DNA from 3 places in the Paenibacillus sp. FSL L8-0641 genome. Region 1 is predicted to be linked to each of the others. Evidence: riboswitches for the same ligand, from Rfam matches in the RefSeq annotation. Region 1 holds a riboswitch; each other region holds the start of a gene.
What was found. A riboswitch is a leader RNA that binds a small molecule or an ion and turns the genes downstream of it on or off. The one in region 1 is predicted to bind glycine.

Region 1 (4,153 bases):
CGATACGATAAGCTGTTTACGGCGGGTAGCTGCGGCGGACAGTGAGCCCGCTTCCGCCAGTGCAGTCGCTCCGTCGTACATGCTGGCATTAGCTACAGCCATGCCCGTCAATTCGCAAATATACGACTGAAATTCGAAAATGGCTTGTAGCTCGCCTTGGCTTACTTCCGGCTGATAGGGGGTGTAGGCTGTATAGAATTCCGAGCGTGAAGTGATGTGCTGGATGACCGACGGAATATGATGATCATAAATTCCTGCGCCAAGAAAGCTGGCATGTGTGTCTGTATTGGCGTTGTGTCCAGCCAGCTCGGCCAAGTGGCGGGTTAAGGCTTTCTCATCGAGTCGAGAAGAAAGAGGGAGTTCCCCTTGATATCGAATGGCCTCTGGAATGTCACTGAATAAATCATCAATGGATGATACACCCACCACACGCAGCATTTCGGTTTGATCTTGTTCAGTCATAGGGAGATAACGATGCTGCTTCATAGGTTCTGGCTCCTTTCGAAAAGCAAAATTTTAAATCGTAATTAGCTAATAAAAAAGTGTGAGCTGAAAAACCCGGAAGTTCATATCTGACATGTTTGCTTTATTGGAATGAAGAGAGTTTAAGATTAGCGCGGGCGTTTATAAAAGGGTGCTGCCACTACCTCGGCACGCAGGCGTTTGCCACGAATCTCAACCTCCAGCGGTGTGGAGAGGGCACTAAAACGACTGTCCACCAAGGCGAGGCCCAGATTACGCTTCAAGGTGGGCGACTGAGTCCCCGTTGTGACCTCACCGATGCGTTGTCCTTCTGCGAATACCGGATAATGGGCGCGTGGGATGCCGCGATCAATCATTTCCAGCCCGATCAATTTACGAGGAATCCCTTGATCTTTCTGACGTTGCAGTGCTTCTCTACCGATAAAATCTCCTTTATTCAGCTTGACGAAGTACCCTAGACCGGCTTCAAGTGGTGAAATCGTGGCAGATAGCTCCTGTCCGTACAGCGGCAACCGAGCCTCAAAGCGTAGTGTATCCCGAGCACCAAGTCCAGCGGGAATCAGCCCATACGACTCACCGGAACGAAGCAAACCCTCCCATACGGCGGGTGCTTCCGCAGCAGGTACATAAAATTCAAAACCGTCTTCGCCCGTATATCCGGTTCGTGAGACGAGTGCTTTTGCTCCGAACAATGGCACGTTCTCATGAAAGTGGAAAGATGCCAGATTCGTAATATCCGTATCTGCCACGGCTGCGGCAATACGTGCTGCTTCCGGTCCCTGCAATGCCAGCAATGCTATTGCATCAGACACATTCTCCATGTGAACGGATGCAGGCACATGACGAAGTAACCAATCCCAATCCTTATCAATGTTGGAGGCGTTCACAACGAGCATGTAGCGCTCCGGTCCTTTGCAGTAAATAAGCAGGTCGTCTACTACACCTCCATCGGGGTAACACAGGAGTGAATATTGTGCCTGACCTGGTTCCAACTGGCTGACATCATTCGTGGTCACCCTTTGTAGAAAAGCTTCGGCCTCTTTGCCTTCAACCAAAAACTCACCCATATGCGATACATCGAATAAACCCGCACGTTGCCGGACGGCCTCATGCTCCTTTTGGATACCGCTAAACTGAACGGGGAGCTCCCAGCCGCCAAAGTCAATACAACGAACCCCAGACTGCGTCCCGTAGGACGAATATAGCGGTGTTTTTCGCAAATTAGTCATGTTTCCACTCCTATCCGGTGTGATCGGCAAAACAAAAAAGACAGGCCGAAAAAAACGTATAGACAGCAGTCTATACTCTTTTTTCAGCTCTGTCCTTGATACCAGAAAGTTACCCCGGTATGTACCGGGTTTCCTCTTGGGTGATCCGCTCCAATAGCGAATGCTCTCCAGAGATGCGTCCGGCAGAGGTCCTTTTGCCTGAGAGATTCACCTGCAATGCAGGCTTACTCCTTCGGCGCTACCTTCGGGATCAGCAGTATATTACCTGGCTTTGCAGATAACAACTTGATCCGATTCGCGTGCACAACTGTCTCACAAGCGGCAACAGCTATGCGAATCTTTTTGGCAGTCTCTCCCTCTGCGTTCATCCGCGTTTGCAGTTGTCGGGTGTTTCCCAAAGTATTTGCTATAACCCATTAATACGCAAATTCATTCAAAATGTCAATAAAAATGTCATCAAAAACAATAGAAAAAACATTTAATATATAAATAAGGATATGTAAGCGTTTGTTATAAATTATTATATTTTTATATAGAGCGCTATAGGAGGTGATATGAAGTATTTTTGTTAGTATTATTGACATGAGTGTTCTTATTGTCATAATCTTAACCTGTCTAATACAGGTGAGCAAATGCGATTTTATTCATATGGAAGTGAGGGGAACAGAATGGGTGAAGTGAAGCAGCAACTTTGGTATACAGACGAACATGAGTGGGTTCAGCGGACAGAGAATGGAACGGTGCGGATTGGTATTACAGACTTTGCACAGCACCAACTGGGTGATATTGTTTTTGTAGAATTACCTGAGGCGGGAGTAACGATTGAGCAGGGAGCGGAGATCGGTACGATTGAATCGGTGAAGACGGTATCCGACCTTTTTGCTCCGGTGACGGGAACCATATTAAAAGTGAATGAAGCGCTGGAAGGTACACCTGAGCTAGTGAATGAATCTCCATATGACAAAGGTTGGATGGTAGAAGTAGAGATGGATAAAGATGTGGAGGAATCATTGGGCAAACTACTGTCGGCGGATCAGTATGAGCAGTTGATTTCGGAGTAATAAATAGAGCAATGCAGCATGAAATAATAGCGTGTTATTCGGAATTTTATATTGATTTTTAATTGAATAAGAGCATCGTTAGTTTGCTCGATTTTTGTATAAAATAGTCGCTATGATTTGACGTAGCGGCTATTTTTTTGTCTTTTTTTGAAAACGTAATTACGTGTGTTGTTCTGATATAGTGGGTTGTCCCCATATAGGAATCATACATAATCCAGCGCGGTTTTTCGACTAATTTCTATAGCTACAGGTCATATTAAGAAGAATTATGCAGGTATAATATCTTCCTGGATAATTTAAATTTAAATGTTGTCATCAACGTTCATGACGAAAGTACGTTTTCATTTCGTTGATGAAGATAGCGCTGTCATTTAGTATGAATTTTAAGAAAAGGTAGTGATGCTTACCTACAAGGAGGATTTGAATATGAGTACATTGGACGCAAAGCCAAGTTCAAAAGGAGGCACTCGTGTCGCCGTACAGCGTTTTGGCCGTTTTCTTAGCGGTATGGTTATGCCCAATATGGGAGCCTTTATTGCGTGGGGGTTGATTACGGCACTCTTTATTCCGACCGGATGGTTCCCGAACGAAGGTTTTGCACAGTTGGTTGATCCGATGAAAAATTATTTGTTGCCGCTGCTGATTGGTTATACAGGGGGCACGATGATTCACGGACAGCGTGGAGGTGTGATCGGTGCCATCATGACGATGGGTGTCATAGTAGGAGCCGATATCCCGATGTTCCTGGGCGCGATGGTAGCTGGTCCGCTGGCTGCGTGGATATTGAAGAAGTTCGACAAGGCCATTGAAGGCAAAGTCAGATCAGGCTTTGAAATGCTGGTCAATAATTTTTCGGCCGGGATTATCGGTGCCATTCTAGCACTGCTTGCCCATGTGGCGATCGGCCCGGTTGTACAAATGATCAGTCAAGTGTTGTCGGCAGGGGTACAGTTCCTCGTGAACGCGGGGCTATTGCCGCTTGTCAACCTCATTATTGAGCCCGGAAAAGTATTATTTTTAAACAACGCGCTGAATCACGGAGTATTGAGTCCGATTGCGTTGGAGGAAGCTGCAAGAACAGGCAAATCCGTACTGTTCATGCTGGAATCCAACCCTGGGCCGGGGCTTGGTATTTTGCTGGCCTACTGTCTGTTCGGTAAAGGCTCTGCGAAGTCGTCAGCTCCTGGCGCAGTCATCATTCATTTTTTCGGCGGGATTCATGAAATTTATTTCCCTTATATTTTGATGAAGCCGATTCTGATTCTTGCAGCTATAGCTGGCGGTGTTGTGGGAACCTTCTGTTTCATGTTGACAGGTGCCGGACTGGTTGCTGCTCCTTCACCGGGTAGTATCATCGCCTATTTTCTAATGACGCCAAAA
Region 2 (4,153 bases), 160 kb from region 1:
TGGTGGATATGATGAGCCATGTGTTTGAACAGTATTTTCACAATGTTAAAAATACACCGTTGCAAGATCGTATGTGCTTTTCCGTGCTGCAAACCGTGATCGAAACTGCACCTAAACTGCTGGAGGATTTGCACAACTACGAGCATCGTGAAACGATTTTATATGCCGGAACGATTGCTCTTAACGGAACACTGCAAATGGGCTACTTCGGGGACTGGGCTTCGCATACGATTGAACATGCATTATCTGCTGTATATGATATTCCTCATGCTGGCGGTCTGGCGATCCTATTCCCCAACTGGATGAGACATACGGTCGATCAGGATGCTGCACGCATGAAACGGCTGATGCTCAGCATGTTTGACTTAGACACCGTAGATAAAACAGATAGAGAAATCGCTTTGGAGGGTATTGACCGTCTTAGTGCATTCTGGACAAGTCTCGGTGCCCCTTCCACCCTGGCCGATTACAATATTAATGATGAGCAATTGGAAAAAATCGCAACCATTGCAGCCCGTGAAATGGAATATGGAGGCTTCGGTAATTATAAAAAGCTGAATCAAGAAGATATTTTAGCTATTTTGCGTGCATCGTTATAACATTCAAAAGGGAGTGTCCTCAAGCCTGTGATGGCTGAAGGCACTCCCTTTTGGAATTTATGAATTAACCGTGTGTCCCTTTTCTTCTACTTGAATAGCTGCCCCTACACTGGCACCTGCAAGAATGCCCTTTTTCTTACTAGAATTCAGAGAATCCATATAGATTCGGGTTTCTGCAACGACAATGCCTGACAAACCAAGCAGTGCAATCAGGTTCGGGAAAGCCATCATTGCGTTAAAGATATCTGCCAGCAGCCAAATGGCTTCCAACTTGATGAACGCACCTCCTGCCACAAGTGCGATGAACAAATAACGGTATGGTTTAATCCATTTGACACCCAGTAAATATTCAACACAACGTTCCCCGTAGTAATTCCAGCCCAGTATCGTTGTGAATGCAAATAAAATAAGGCTAATCGTCACGAGTTCTGCACCAGCCGGAAAGGCACTGGAAAACGCATGCTGGGTCATCAGACCTCCATCGTCATTTCCACTCCATATTCCCGTAACCAGCAACGTAAATCCCGTCAGATTACAAATAATCATCGTATCGATAAATACGCCTGTCATGGATATCAACCCTTGTTCTGCAGGCCATTTCGTCTTAGCAGCAGCTGCTGCAATTGGCGCACTTCCCAAACCGGCTTCATTAGCAAAAATACCTCTGGCAACTCCACTTCGCATCGCCAACATAATCGTCGCTCCGGCAAATCCACCCGTTGCAGATGTGGTCGAGAAGGCCCCTTGTAATACTAAAGCAATCGCATGAGGAAGCTCTCCTGCAAACTTAATGAGTACAATTAAGCAAACTACGATATAGAGCCCCGACATGAATGGAACAATCTTTGTGGATACCTTGGCAATACTTTTGAGTCCTCCAATCGTAACAACAGCAGTTAACACGGAAATAATGATCGCTGTAACTACCGTTGGCACTCCAAAGCTACTTTCCGTCGAAGAAACGATAGCCTTTACTTGCGGAAAAGTACCGATTCCAAATAGGGCTACAAGAACACCAGAAAAGGCAAACAACATCGCCAGCGGCTTGAAACGGCGGCCAAGTCCGTTTTCAATATAATACATCGGACCACCCGAAAATTGTCCGTTCCGGTCTTTAACACGGTATTTAACGGATAATAATCCTTCCGCATATTTGGTTGCCATCCCGAAAAAAGCTGCAACCAGCATCCAGAATAATGAACCGGGCCCACCCAGCTTGATCGCTGTCGCCACGCCAACAATACTTCCTGTACCTACAGTAGCTGCCAGTGCCGTACTCAATGCACCGAAGCTGCTTACATCTCCGCTACCTTCGTCCGGCGCTTTACCAATTAGCTTGAGCGCCAAAGGCAATCGAATAACCTGAAGCAGCTTCAAGCGGATCGTTAGCCACAACCCCGTGCCCATCACGAGAATAAGAAGCGGCGCTCCCCATATCCAGCTGTCAATCGTTTCTAACACATGTACCAAATTCATTTTCAACCCGCTCCTCCAACATATTAGAAAACAAAAAAGAGTCAAATCAGCTGATTCGACTCCTGGAGAGGTTAAAGGCACGAAAAAATACAACCATCTTGTGCAGGTTTCTACCTCTAATAGCTCATAAAAAAGCCTAGGGTATTCCCTGTCACAGGTTATTCGCGTCTCTGTCCTTTTGCCTGAGAGTTTAAGCAGATGTTCTCTGCGGTGCACCTTCGGCGCCCAATTAAGGGTCTCTCCAGAGTTCTGTCCGTTTACGGTCCCCGCTTGTGGCTGTAAACAGCCTAAGCACCTGAGAGTTTTGCCCCTTCGGTCGGAACCTTCGTTCCATCTCCCGCAAACATCAACCAGACATATGAAATTTTTATTCATTATACAGAAAACTTTCAGCTTATTACAAGTGAAAAGTTTGTGAAGCCCTCTGAAATATTATTATTGAGTCTATCAAAAAAGCGGGTACAGCAGATCGCATCCTTAGGATGTCCCCTGCTATACCCGCCCGAGATGATATGGAATTACAATTCTTCACCGTTGGTTGCTATCACATTTTTATACCAATTAAAAGAGTCTTTTTTGGAGCGTTTGAGCGTTCCGTTACCGTCATCATCCAGATCAACGTAAATAAATCCGTAGCGCTTGGACATTTCGGAAGTAGACATGCTCACAAGGTCGATAGGGCCCCAGCTGGTGTAACCAATCAGATCAACACCGTCGGCAATCGCTTCCTTCATTTGGGCAATATGCTGACGCAAGTAATCAATGCGATATGTGTCATGCACAGAGCCATCTTCCTCCACCTTATCATATGCACCCAAGCCATTTTCCACGATGAACAGCGGCTTTTGATAGCGATCATAAAACGTATTCAGTGTAACACGCAGGCCGATCGGATCGATCTGCCATCCCCAGTCGGAGGACTGCAGATACGGATTTTTCACGCCACCAATCAGGTTTCCTGCTGCTTTCTCGCCTTCTGGACCTGCCGATACATCGTCATGGTATAAAGACCTCTTTCCGTATATAAGATTTTTACTTTGGCCTAAGTAACCCCATCAAATGCTGCAAATGTGAATCCATACCTAACGGTAACCGTTCTCCTTTGAAATGCATTGACAGATGCTTTAAAATAGACGTAATGCCCTCATAAGCATCCTAATTGTTGTAACGCGTTTCATGTCAAGTATTTTTTTCTTATGTGAGGAGAAGCTCCATGTCGAATCTTGATCAAATTGCAAAACTGGCGGGCTTTTCCAAGGCTACGGTATCCAGAGTATTAAATCAGTCCCCCCATGTCAGTCATGAAACAAGAGCTAAGATTTTGAAAATCATGCAGGAATTAGATTATGTTCCTAATCGGAATGCCATTTCCCTATCCAAGGGTCAGACGCTTCAGATTGGTATCATCACTTCAACGATTAATGAAATTGTTCTTGCTTTTCTGGACAGCTTTGTAGAAATCGCCGGACAATATGAATTCCAGACCATTATTTATACTTCGGGAGAAGACAAAAAGAAAGAGCTTCAAGCTTTTGAAGATTTAAAAAGAAAAAGAGTCGACGCGCTGGTCATCATTTCCTGCGTGAATGACACTGATTTTTTGAGTACCTATTGTAAATATGGCCCAATCGTAGCCTGGCAACGAATGGAGCATACCGATATTCGCTCCGTGGCAATGGATCAATATGAAGGTTACATGCTAGCACTAAAGCATTTGATACAAAAAGGCTATACTCGTATAGCCAATGCTTTTGGTCGTCCAAGCAGCATTAATACCCACAGCAGACAGCGAGCCTATGAGCAGATCATGAGTGAGCACAATCTGCCAGTGTTGCAACACTGGAATCACTCTTCTATTTATAATATCCGTGATGGCGAACAGGTCGTACGGGATTTGTTACAGCATCGGGGGGAATTCCCAGAGGCTATTTTATGTGCTAACGATTATGTAGCCGTGGGCATTCTCTGCGAAGCACGCAGACAACGGCTGAACGTACCGGGAGATCTGGCGATTGTTGGATTCGATAACACGGAGCTGTCGCATACGTTGGGGATTACAACGATTCAAAATCCCATCA
Region 3 (4,153 bases), 3.6 Mb from region 1:
CTATCACCAGTATATGGATATATCAATTAAGATTATGCTATCAACATCATTTAAAAAATCAATGATCCAGCAATAGTGCGGCCTTTCTGGCACAAAATGTAATGAAATAACCAACCACAGGTTAATTTTCATCACAAAAAAAGTCGCCTGATCCCTCAGCAGGGATCAAACGACTAACTAACCCAAGCTCACATTGAGCTCCTGACAATATAATTTACGAAGCCGCTCCATAGGAGCCAGACTTGAATGTTCTAGGATCGTACCATTTGTAGCCTGCTGCCGGAGCAGACCAAGGCTCAGGCTGTGGTTCCGTGGACGCCGCAGGCTCTTCGAATGGCAGAAGCTTCGTTGGTTGATCCAGAGTCAAACCTGCCACATCGGACAATTTCGTGTAGTCCTGCTTCCATGCAAGCCATTGAACCGTTTGCACCAGGAAGGTTGAATCATCCACTTCTTTGAAGCCATCATATGTCTTCTTCGACTGTCCGTTTTCCTCACGCACATATTTCGGTGTAGCATCTTCTACAGGGGAAGAATCACCGATGAATGCCGCCTTGCCTTGGCCTACCTTGGAGATAGCGGCATAAGGTCCTTCCGCACGGCCCCCGCCGTTATAAACCCCCTGATCTACCGCATTCCCCCATTTTTTCGTGCCTGAAGGGATATAAGCAATGCCTTTAGCCTTGGTAGGATCAATAATAGCCAGCGTAGATCCTGCATGCATGGCAATCGAGCGCACACCCTTGGTAATACCGAAAGATTGATCTGCGGCTACAATGTCGGTAGCATTCACATCACCGAGCGCATTGTAACGGAAACGAACGCCAAAGTTGGCCGCCAGCCAATCGGAGCTTGTTAATCCTTGCATTGCCGGTGATGCAGCCTCTTCTGCAGTCATGCCTTTGGCCGGATTAGTATAAGCTCCACGACGGTAGCCATTCATAACCTCGGAGGAATCCCAACGGTTTTTGTTACGGTCCGCATTATAATGATCGGAGATGAAGAAGACGCTCCCTCCGTTATTCACGTATTGCAGCAGGGCAGCCTGCTCGGATGCCTTAAAGGCAACATTCGCTTCACCAATAATGAACACATCATATTGGCGCAGCTTGTCATAGGTTATGGCCTGCTCTCCATAAGTAAAAGGAATAGGACGATTTAATGGGTCTACCGTAAAGCCTACATTACGCAGTCCATTGGCAAAGTCGGAGAAGGCGCCTTCAATGACCCAATCTGCTGCACCAGCGGTCTGTGCGTGCGTATTATCGAACAGCACCTTTTTGCCTTTTCCATCCGGCAATGTAGTACCGGGTTGACCCGGGTTGCCAGGTTCAGGTTGACCCGGGTTGCCAGGTTCAGGTTCACCAGGTTCACCTGGTTCCCCCGGCTCGCTTCCGTTCACCAGTTCAACAGCGCTTGGGCTTTTCACTCCACCAAAATTATTGTAGGCGCCAAGTGTACCCGTCACACGAATTTTGCTGCCGATCAGCTCAGGATGGCCTGACAGTCCAAATTGCCCTCTGTACGCGGATGTCAGCTGTACATCCAATAGATTAGAAGTGCTACGTTCATTAGCCTGGTCAGCAATCAGTACGTTAAAATCATTCGCAAACGGAGAAGAAAAGTTAGCCGTTTTCGATCCGGTAGCATGTCCGACGATATAACCTTCTACCGTCACCGTACCTCCACTGCTTTGGCCCTGAAGTGCTTCGGCTACTGTCAATGCTCCCTCTGCCTTGACCTGACCGAACGGAACGAAGATCCCGATCAGCAGTGATGCGATCGCTGCTAGATGCAGCATCCCTTTTAAGCGTGAACCTGTGAACCGCAAGCCTTTTACCATACGTCAATATCCCTCCTATGATTTCCATAAATGTACTTGTCCTCTATCAGATTAGCCGCCAATCTTCTAATTCCTTCCTGATTTCATCCATAATTATGTAAACTTTAATCTTTTTTATTGGAAATGCACCTGTTTCAGGATTTTGCAAAATTCGATTCCAGTCGCTCCAAAGCGCAATATCTAGACGAACTAGGCCATTTCGATCTATATATTGTTCATTGGAAGTCGCTTATTGGATTTTTGCAAAATCCTCGTTTATGTAAAAATTGAACCCTGTGATTGACACCGAGCACGTCATACATTACGCTAAGAAAGACATGTAGAACGGTATACGCGAATGAAGATGACGGGAGAGTCTGTCCAGGAGGCTTACACTCTGGCGGCACCGAAGGAGCAAGACGCCAGCACCCGGCTGGCGGATAATCTCTCAGGTCCATGTATCGTCATCTGACGCAACTCTGGAGAGAGCGCAAGCCACCCAAGGGGTAAGGCGGTAAGAACACCGCACGAAACTCTCAGGTAACGAGGACAGAGATAAGGGAAACTTCCTTATCCTGTCCTTTTTTGTGCTCACATTGTGCGTCAGCATTAGGAACCGTCATAACCGCGCAAAGACGCGGAAATACCATATAGTATGGTATTAGAACATACAGGGGGCCACACCATGCGTTTCAAAGATGTATTTTCTATTATCGGCCCGGCCATGACCGGACCTTCCAGTTCACACACTGCAGGCGCGGTGCGACTCGCACGCGTTGCCCGGCACTGGCTCGGGGCGCAGCCTGACCGTGCCCGTATGACACTGTACGGCTCCTTTGCCGACACGTATAAAGGACACGGTACAGACCTCGCGCTCATCGCAGGGCTGCTTAATTACGATACGGACGATCACCGGATTCCCGATGCCGAGCAATGGGCCGAGCAAGCCGGGATGACCGTGGAATTCGCCGTCAGTGGACTCCCCGCTCCTCATCCGAACACCGTCCGTTTCGAGTTGTGGAAGGGCGAGGATCAGCGCACACTGCTGGGCTCCTCCATCGGCGGCGGCAGCATCCATGTCCAGCAACTCAACGAATTCCGGGTCAATCTGACCGGGGAGCTGCCTACGCTGGTGCTTCTCCACTCGGATAAGCCCGGTACATTGGGCGCAATAACTTCAGCGCTGGGCGCGGCCCACATTAACATTGCCTATATGCACGTAGATCGCAAAGGCCGGGATGGTGAAGCACTCACCGCCATTGAAACGGACAGTTCTGCTCCAGCTGAACTGATTGCGGAACTGCGTTCTTTACCTCATATGTATGAAATTAAGATGATTAATTTGAAAAAAGGAGCTGAATCCGATGCGGTTTAGCCATCTACATGAGATCAGCGCTTTATGCGCTGAAGAATCCACCACGATTGGCCGCTTGATGATTCAAGAGCAGGTACAAGAAACGAATACAACGGAGGAAGAAATCTTTCGACAAATGTCTGATTATTATGAAGTCATGAAGGAAGCCGTTCATCGCGGTCAGACACAAGACACCGTATCCCGCAGTGGATTGACGGGCGGCGACGGCAAGCGCCTGGCCGAGTATCTGCGGTCAGGGGAAACCTGCTCCGGTGATGCCTCTGCGCTCGCCATGGCTTATGCCCTCTCCGTGTCGGAGGTTAATGCATCCATGGGTCGCATTGTCGCCACTCCTACCGCAGGCTCATGTGGGGTTATCCCTGGTGTGTTCATCAGTGCGCAGGAACGGTTCGGCTGGGATGATGAGCATATGGTGAACGGCCTATTCGCCGCTGGAGCCATTGGCTACGTGATCGCCAACAACTCCTTCATTTCTGGCGCGGAGGGAGGCTGTCAGGCTGAGATTGGCTCAGCTATCGGGATGGCCGCTGGCGCTATGGTCGAGCTACGCGGTGGTACGCCTGAACAGGCTGTTCACGCCGCAGGCCTCGCTCTTAAGAACACGCTCGGCCTAATCTGCGACCCCGTCGCCGGACTCGTGGAGATTCCGTGCATCGTGCGCAACGGCCTGGGAGCCGTGACTGCGCTTGCCGCAGCGGACATGGCTTTGGCGGGTGTGCGCAGCGCTATTCCGTCTGACGAAGTCATTGACGTGATGCTTGAAGTCGGCAGCGCGATGCCGTCGAAGCACCGCGAGACCGCCAAAGGCGGCTTGGCTCAGACGCCGACTGGCAAGCGTTTGACCGAATCACTTACACGCAACGCATCAATCAAGAAGAATAAGTCGTAATTTCTAAGCTTTAAACCAATTACTTTCCCTCTATAAAACAAGGCGACTACCTCTCCCCCACATTGTC

Region 2: linked by a shared signal. The riboswitch ahead of MKY16_RS18935 (alanine/glycine:cation symporter family protein) and the one ahead of gcvT (glycine cleavage system aminomethyltransferase GcvT) in region 1 are both predicted to bind glycine.
Region 3: linked by a shared signal. The riboswitch ahead of sdaAB (L-serine ammonia-lyase, iron-sulfur-dependent subunit beta) and the one ahead of gcvT (glycine cleavage system aminomethyltransferase GcvT) in region 1 are both predicted to bind glycine.

The regions. Positions count from the first base shown of each region.
Region 1 covers NZ_JBBOUW010000001.1:4,027,801-4,031,953, reverse strand. The annotation lists gene gcvPA (aminomethyl-transferring glycine dehydrogenase subunit GcvPA) at 1-486, opposite strand, end outside; gene gcvT (glycine cleavage system aminomethyltransferase GcvT) at 612-1,712, opposite strand; glycine riboswitch at 1,889-1,988, opposite strand; gene gcvH (glycine cleavage system protein GcvH) at 2,381-2,773, shown strand; gene MKY16_RS18175 (PTS mannitol transporter subunit IICB) at 3,200-4,153, shown strand, end outside.
Region 2 covers NZ_JBBOUW010000001.1:4,192,687-4,196,839, forward strand. The annotation lists gene MKY16_RS18930 (iron-containing alcohol dehydrogenase) at 1-599, shown strand, start outside; gene MKY16_RS18935 (alanine/glycine:cation symporter family protein) at 657-2,075, opposite strand; glycine riboswitch at 2,236-2,330, opposite strand; glycine riboswitch at 2,349-2,425, opposite strand; partial or broken gene MKY16_RS18940 (family 1 glycosylhydrolase) at 2,594-3,067, opposite strand; gene MKY16_RS18945 (LacI family DNA-binding transcriptional regulator) at 3,289-4,153, shown strand, end outside.
Region 3 covers NZ_JBBOUW010000001.1:474,046-478,198, reverse strand. The annotation lists gene MKY16_RS02115 (DUF6359 domain-containing protein) at 215-1,843, opposite strand; glycine riboswitch at 2,181-2,296, shown strand; gene sdaAB (L-serine ammonia-lyase, iron-sulfur-dependent subunit beta) at 2,508-3,197, shown strand; gene sdaAA (L-serine ammonia-lyase, iron-sulfur-dependent, subunit alpha) at 3,187-4,086, shown strand.